Regions from separate parts of the Paenibacillus sp. MZ03-122A genome, predicted to be linked through region 1. Evidence: riboswitches for the same ligand, from Rfam matches in the RefSeq annotation. Region 1 holds a riboswitch; the other holds the start of a gene.
The links. A riboswitch is a leader RNA that binds a small molecule or an ion and turns the genes downstream of it on or off. The one in region 1 is predicted to bind cyclic di-GMP.
Positions count from the first base shown of each region.

Region 2: it holds a riboswitch for cyclic di-GMP, as region 1 does, so the genes downstream of both, NLX74_RS16395 (glycosyl hydrolase) here and NLX74_RS12345 (transglutaminase-like domain-containing protein) in region 1, are expected to answer to the same signal.

Region 1 is NZ_JANAVI010000005.1:33,264-36,691, forward strand. Features, by position in the region: gene NLX74_RS12340 (collagen binding domain-containing protein) at 1-300, opposite strand, end outside; gene NLX74_RS12345 (transglutaminase-like domain-containing protein) at 670-1,479, opposite strand; cyclic di-GMP riboswitch class I at 1,492-1,573, opposite strand; cyclic di-GMP riboswitch class I at 1,612-1,690, opposite strand; gene NLX74_RS12350 (helix-turn-helix transcriptional regulator) at 1,798-2,673, opposite strand; gene NLX74_RS12355 (DUF445 domain-containing protein) at 3,210-3,428, shown strand, end outside.
Region 2 is NZ_JANAVI010000007.1:83,691-87,118, forward strand. Features, by position in the region: gene NLX74_RS16395 (glycosyl hydrolase) at 1-1,534, opposite strand, end outside; cyclic di-GMP riboswitch class I at 1,548-1,628, opposite strand; gene NLX74_RS16400 (sugar phosphate nucleotidyltransferase) at 1,784-3,160, opposite strand.

The DNA.
Region 1 (3,428 bases):
AATAACACTTCCAGAGGAATCTGTGAGGGTTAGCTTGGTTAAAATACTTTCCTGAGTTGCCCTCACTTCAGAAGTTGAACTGGCAGTTGCCTCAACGGCTGGAGCCGGGACAGCAGGTGGGATGTTAATAGGCTCTGAGGGCTTTGGATATACATCGTTAGTCACACTCTGAACCGGATCGGTTCCTGGGGTCACTGGCAGAGCAGAGTCGGGATTTTGTGCATAGGCTTGTGTTGTACTGAATAAGCATTGCAAAAAGAGCAATAACGCAACAACTGCTGTATTCCATTTTTTTCTCATATGGTAAACAAATCTCCTATTCTTAAAATACTTTTATTTAGCGGCTAATGATTATTCCTTCGAGGTCAAGAGGGCTGTATTTATATATTCATCAATCATTCATCTGATGCTATGTTAGCCGCATTGATTTCTTGTTCATAATTTATGGAAATTTACATTCGGGGATGAATATTACCTCCTTTAGTCCCGAAATTAGGATAATGGGTTAGACCTCAATGTCTTTCTGGACTAGAATACATGCCACATCTCAACAATTTCTCAACAAGGATAGAAAAAGAGCCTTGATCATGTGATCAAGGCTCTAAAGAAATGTAGTTCTATTTCTTCATTTTTTAATTTTTTAAAATAATATTAATAAAAACATTGATATTAATATTGCTTTGTTTTAATGTATTTGGAGGGATCTTTGATCATTTCGAATTTTTGTTTACCCTTATACAGTGCTGCATCTACTGTAGTGTCTACGACCACCCATTGATTGTCGATGTAGACCTCGTTCCAAGCATGGTAAGTGTCCACGTAGGAAGATTTGCCCATAACCAGCTTGGTTGGTACATCTACACTTCGTAACATAGCAGCCATCAGTGAAGCATAACCATAGCAAATATCTTTTTGCGAGCTTAACGTACGATCAATTTGCGGTAGATAGTCAGTCGTTAAGGCGAAGGCCTGATTGGAGTCGTACTTGATATGACTAATGACGTAATCATAAATTTTTTGAAGCTTCTCACGATCCGTTGTTGCGCCTTGGGTTAATTCATGGGCTTTTTGAATCGCTTGATTAGTACCGCTCCAGTTAATATTTTGAACGGAATTGAGGTATACCGCTTTGCTATCGTTTAGCTTTAACTCGATCGTATCTTGTCCTATCACTTTATATTGATTACCATTAAGCTGTTCCAAAATACTGATGCTATAGTTCCCATTACCCATCTGGAGAGGGAATACTTCTTCGGACTTTCCGGGTGTCAGATTATAAGAGTATTTTTGCGCATCTTTTGTAACCAAAATCTTGGTTTTAATGTTAGGTTTAACGGAGTAACGCACACTGACCGTCCCATGATTTACATTGTTTTGATCCAACCATACAACACTATCAGCAGCGTAAATTGTCGAATTTAAGAGTATTGCGGATAGCATGAAAAATAGGAGAAGTGTGGAAAATATCATTTTCCCCATAAAAAACTTCCTTTCGGTGGCCAGGCTGCCATCATAAATAGAAGGCCCTATAGCTTTGCGTCCCTGCCTTTCGACAGGTTTGCCATTTCGTATAAAGTTTTCGAAAAAAAAGCACGACAAAAAGCCACTTCAACCGGTAGCTGGCTGCCATCATACAGAAGGCCCTGTAGCTTTGCGTCCTTGTCTTTCGACAAGTTTGCCATTTATCCTGAATAGCTTGTATATTTATTCTATCAGTTAGGTACTCTATTAGGCAAGTTTAAATCTCAAATTTTCGCTATTTATCGACAAAACAAGCTTGCAGATTATACATAAGACCTATTTTATACGGTTTCCCCATTTTTTGCGATAGGAATGAGGCGTTTCTCCAATGTGCTCTTTGAACAGATTGATAAAATGACTTGTGTTGGGAATGCCCACATATTGTGCGATGTCTACAATAGCTACATCACTAGTTTTAAGCCAGCCTTGAGCAGCCGTGATACGAACATTAATAAGATACTCAATAGGGGAAAAGCCAATCTGTTTTTTAAAGTTTTTAGCCAGGTTGAACTTGTTTAGAGCGAACATGTCTGCAAGTGAATCCAGCGTGATCCGTTCACAATAGGATTGATCCAGATATTGCTTTACCTTGCGCACCTCTGCGGTTCCATCTGAATTCGCGTTGGGATTGGTGTAGGGGTACTGCAAAATAATCGTTAACAAGTCAACGATTAGCCTGGATGAGAGCAGTTCAGAGGATAAGCTTCTTTCTGGCTGTACCTGTAATAAGGTGTACAGCTTGTCCAATACTGCACTTGAATCCTTTAGTGAGATTACGGGCTTATTGTGTTTATCGAATTGTTCATAGAAATGGTCAATAAGATTGCCATGTAGATTCACACTAATAAACTCCCATGTCTTCTGACAGGAAGTTTTGTACTGTACATATTCTTCACAATTAATAAAAAGCATATCATGAGGTTTCAATATATAATCCTTGTCTCGATATTGCAATTCCCCCCTTCCAGACAGGGTGAAAAGGAGCAAAAAAGAGGTGAGCTTTTGTCGTTCCATTACATAAGCATCTGTTTTGAAATAGCCTATTTCCTGTATATAGAAGAGGGATTTTTTAGCGAAAGAAGAGGGTGTACATATAATTGCAACTGGATCTTCACTCCAGACATACTGGGCATTTTTTTGGTTTGTTGTCATATCCAATTCCTTTACAAAAAAACAATTTTAGTAAGATAATTGTAGTTTGTTTTACGAATATCCTTTTAGAACCGGAGTCCCTATTTACAAAGGTTATTTTATCACATTAAAGTAATTCATGTAGCGATTAGGGACTGAACAATATATAACAAATATAACATAAAGTACCTATTTGAAAAGGATGAGGCTGGGGAAAATTAGTTTCTTCAATGAATATACCATAGTCTTGCAATTCCACTTTCTGAGTTATATATCCTTTCGGTATCGGGAAAAATGGGACCATATTTCGACAAAATGATTCAAAGGGCTCATTTTGCTAGAAAATAGTTATAGCTTTATTGTGGAGATTTTGTTCACGAAAATGTATGGATAAGTGTGGTTATGCGAACTTAATTTAAGAAAATGTGAAAATTTTGAATATCATGCAATTTGTTCGCAAGAGAGTACAGTGACCTTTGGTATCTGTACAGGCAATGATATGATGGTACTACAGAAGTAATGAAACAAATTTTACAGTCAGTTTGGAGGACTACAGGATGGGAAAAACGAAAAACACAAAAACCGCAGCAGCTTGGTCACTTGTGATGATGGGAGCAGGCTTTGCTGCTACGTTACCTTTTCAACAATTTGGCTGGGCCCGTCTTTTGGCTGGATCTTTTGAAGCCGGACTTGTTGGAGGATTGGCAGACTGGTTTGCCGTAACCGCGTTATTCCGTCATCCGCTGGGCATTCCGATTCCACATACAGCGCTTCTC
Region 2 (3,428 bases), on a different contig from region 1:
CTTCATGCTGACTTTCCCACATTAGACGTGCCATCGCGTCGCCTTTTTCATCATAGTATTCCACTTTTAAATCTACCATTTTGCCTGCTTCCAAAGTAATACTGCCTTTACGCTCCGTCCAGCTTTGTTTGAACCAGCTGTCAATCACCAACTTGCCGTCTACCCATACGCGAATACCATCATCGGATATCGTTGTGAACGTATAGGTCTCGCTATATTGTGGTTTGATTTTCCCCGTCCAGCGAACCGAGAACTGATCGGCATTCACCTTTGGATCAGCTGCAATGGCGCGCCAGTTGTAGTCCAGCTTGCTATCTGTACGGATCAAAGCAGGACTTCCATTCAAATTCATATTGTTAAAATATTCGCCCTGCAGCCCGTTCACATATACCACATCAGGGACGGAAGGAGGAGTCGGAGCCGGGATAGGCTCACTTTGTCCCTCGTCCGGTAAGGTCGGTACATCTGTCCCAGGTTGTTCGATTGCTGCCAGCCCATTTTTCACATCATCCCGTGTCAAACTCTTCGAATCATTCATATAATCCTGTATTTGGTTTGTTGTGTTATTCTCGGTCAGCATCTTGCCCCAAGTCATGGAGTATACCCATTTAGGCTGAGCCTGCAACACCTCAGAACTAGGCATCTCACCGTGCTCCCCAATAGCAATCGGCTTATTCCGTGCCAGCCCGAGCAGACCTTCGTAATGACTTTGCTTAAAATCATTGTTGTAAATGTCTACTGCCAAAATGTCCACTTTGTCATCCCCCGGGTATTTCGGGGTATACGGGACGGTATACGAATTGGGCGCATTCGGACTCCATACCCACAGCAGATTGTTCAATTGATGTGTGTTTGTAAAACGGTCGTACATGATATTCCATAGCTGATTAAAATTAGTTTTGTTTCCCCACCAGAACCAGTCACCATTCATTTCGTGGTAAGGTCTCCACAAAACCGGAACCCCTGCATCACGAAGCTGCTTTAATGATACAGCGACCTTATCCAGATCGGCAATGAGGAGGTTATACTGCGTAGTACCTGGGGTCACGTATTTGTTGAACTCTGCCTGACTTACTTTCGCCTGTACATTGGCCCAAGTCAGTGGCCTACCCGGTAGCGCTTCATGAAAAGTCATCGTCACAATACCACCGGATCTGCTCCAACGGATAGCACTATCGACGACATTTTTACGTTGTGCTGCTTCTGTAGTGTCGGATTGACCAGAGATGGCACCCATCTCATAGCCGTGCAGACCAACATATGCCTGACTGATTTTTTGGACCTTGTTACTTAATTCATCCGGACTTTCCAAATAATCATGCTGACCGGTGACTATTTTTTTCCCTGAGATGTTGAGTAAATAATTGTATAGTTCACGGGCCTGAGTAGAAGCGTCCGAATTAACAGGTTGTAATGAAGCGGCATTCGCCACAGACAGAGAATCACCAAAACCGACGGGCAACAATGAAAAAAACATAACAACGGGGAGTACATGACGTATCAGTCGATACAGAGGAATAAAATAGAATCTCACTTTCGCTCTTCCTTTCGGTAGCCAGGCTGCCATCCTTGTAGAAGGCCCTTTAGCTTTGCGTACCTGCCTTTCGACAGGGCTGCGTTTATCGTTGGAAGGAGTTTGGATTCCTTCTTACCCTAAGTATCGACTTTTTTTTACCAAAATTTAATAGGTCATGTTCATGAATTTACAGGTTTTCGCCCAATTTCGACAGTTCGGGCTATGAATTTTCATGAATTCGTCTTTTTTTCGTTTTTACGAAAACAATTATGAGATAAATTGGTGACGGGAAATTTCATTCCAATCCATACAAAAGCGTACAATATCCTCTTCAACCAATTCAGAACCAGTCTGCACCTCAATAAAATCCACATCGGTCACAGCCAAAATGCTATGCTTCGTTCCTTCAGGAATGCGAACTACATCACCAGCTTTTACTTTGTGCAGCTTCTCATTCAAAATAATTTCCGCCTCACCACTAATAATGGTCCAAATTTCACTCCGTTTGAAATGAAGCTGATAGCTGATATTTTTGCCTTTCCGTACGCGGATTCGTTTGGTCAATACCTCGTTACCCTCGTCATATTTGACATAATCCACAACCCGATACTGCCCCCAACGACGTTCTTCATACATTGGACGCTGATCATGAGCCTTGAGCACTTCCTTAATGCGAGGACTTTCAGCCTTATTGGTCACAAGAATACCATCCGGGCTAGCAGCTACAATCAGATCATTCGTTCCAATGATCGCCACAGGAATGTCTAACTCGTTAATAAGACTCGTATTGACGCAATCCTCCGTTACTACACCTCTGCCCACTTGTTGATTAGACATTTCTTCTGTGAGCGTATTCCAGGTGCCCAAATCCTTCCAAAAACCATCATACGGAAGAACTACGATATCCTTTTCCTTCTCGACTACTTCATAGTCAAAGCTGATTTTTTCCAGAGATGCGTATTGCTTTTGCATTTCTTCATAATTCAGCGGCAAACCCTTGGATGCCAAGATATCCAGCAAATAACTTAATTTGAATGCAAAAACCCCGCAGTTCCATAGAGCATTGCGTTCAATCAGACGCTCCGCCTGCTCCCGGTCGGGTTTCTCTTGAAAATGGCTCACTTCGCGGTAGCCAGTGCTACCTTGGGTGGCATCGTTTTTCGGAATAATGTAACCATATTTCTCTGAAGGATAGGAAGGGACAACCCCGATTAAAGCAAGCTTGCCTTCACTCTCCTGGAGTGTATGTTCCAGCTGGGCTACGGAAGCGAAGAAAGCATCCTCAACATAAGGATCTACAGGCAATATAGCTATAATTTCATCAGGGGAAACACCAGCAATGGAATATAGATAAGTCGCTGTCAGCGCAATCGCAGGAAAGGTGTCTCTGCGTTCCGGCTCAACAATGATGCGCGTATTCGGCCCGACCTGACTCTGGATCATTTCGACCTGTGCTCTCCCCGTCGCAATAAACGAGGATTCTGATAATCCGTTGTCTCCCAATTGTCTCCATACCCGCTGTACCATGGATTCCGAAATCCCCTCCGGGCTCTCCAGTACCTTCAAAAATTGTTTGGAACGGGAATCGTTGGACAAAGGCCATAATCTTTTACCGGAACCACCAGACAAAAGTACGAGCTTCATAACTCTCCACTTCCTCTCTATATTGGTTGGATGATCGGATGGGGCAAAGTTGAGTAGCCCGCTACGGGCTGGATTTGATCTTACGATCGCTGTTGCCGTGGGATTCTTTGGATTGTGTAAGACATTTATATGTAAGAATCCCAAGTCAAAGGCGAACGCTCCGCTTCTCCAGATTCAAATCCATCCCTGCGCTACTCAAAAATGCATCATACCCGATCATACCTTGTGGTGCAAAAGGCACGACCGGACATTATTAAGTCCGGTCAGC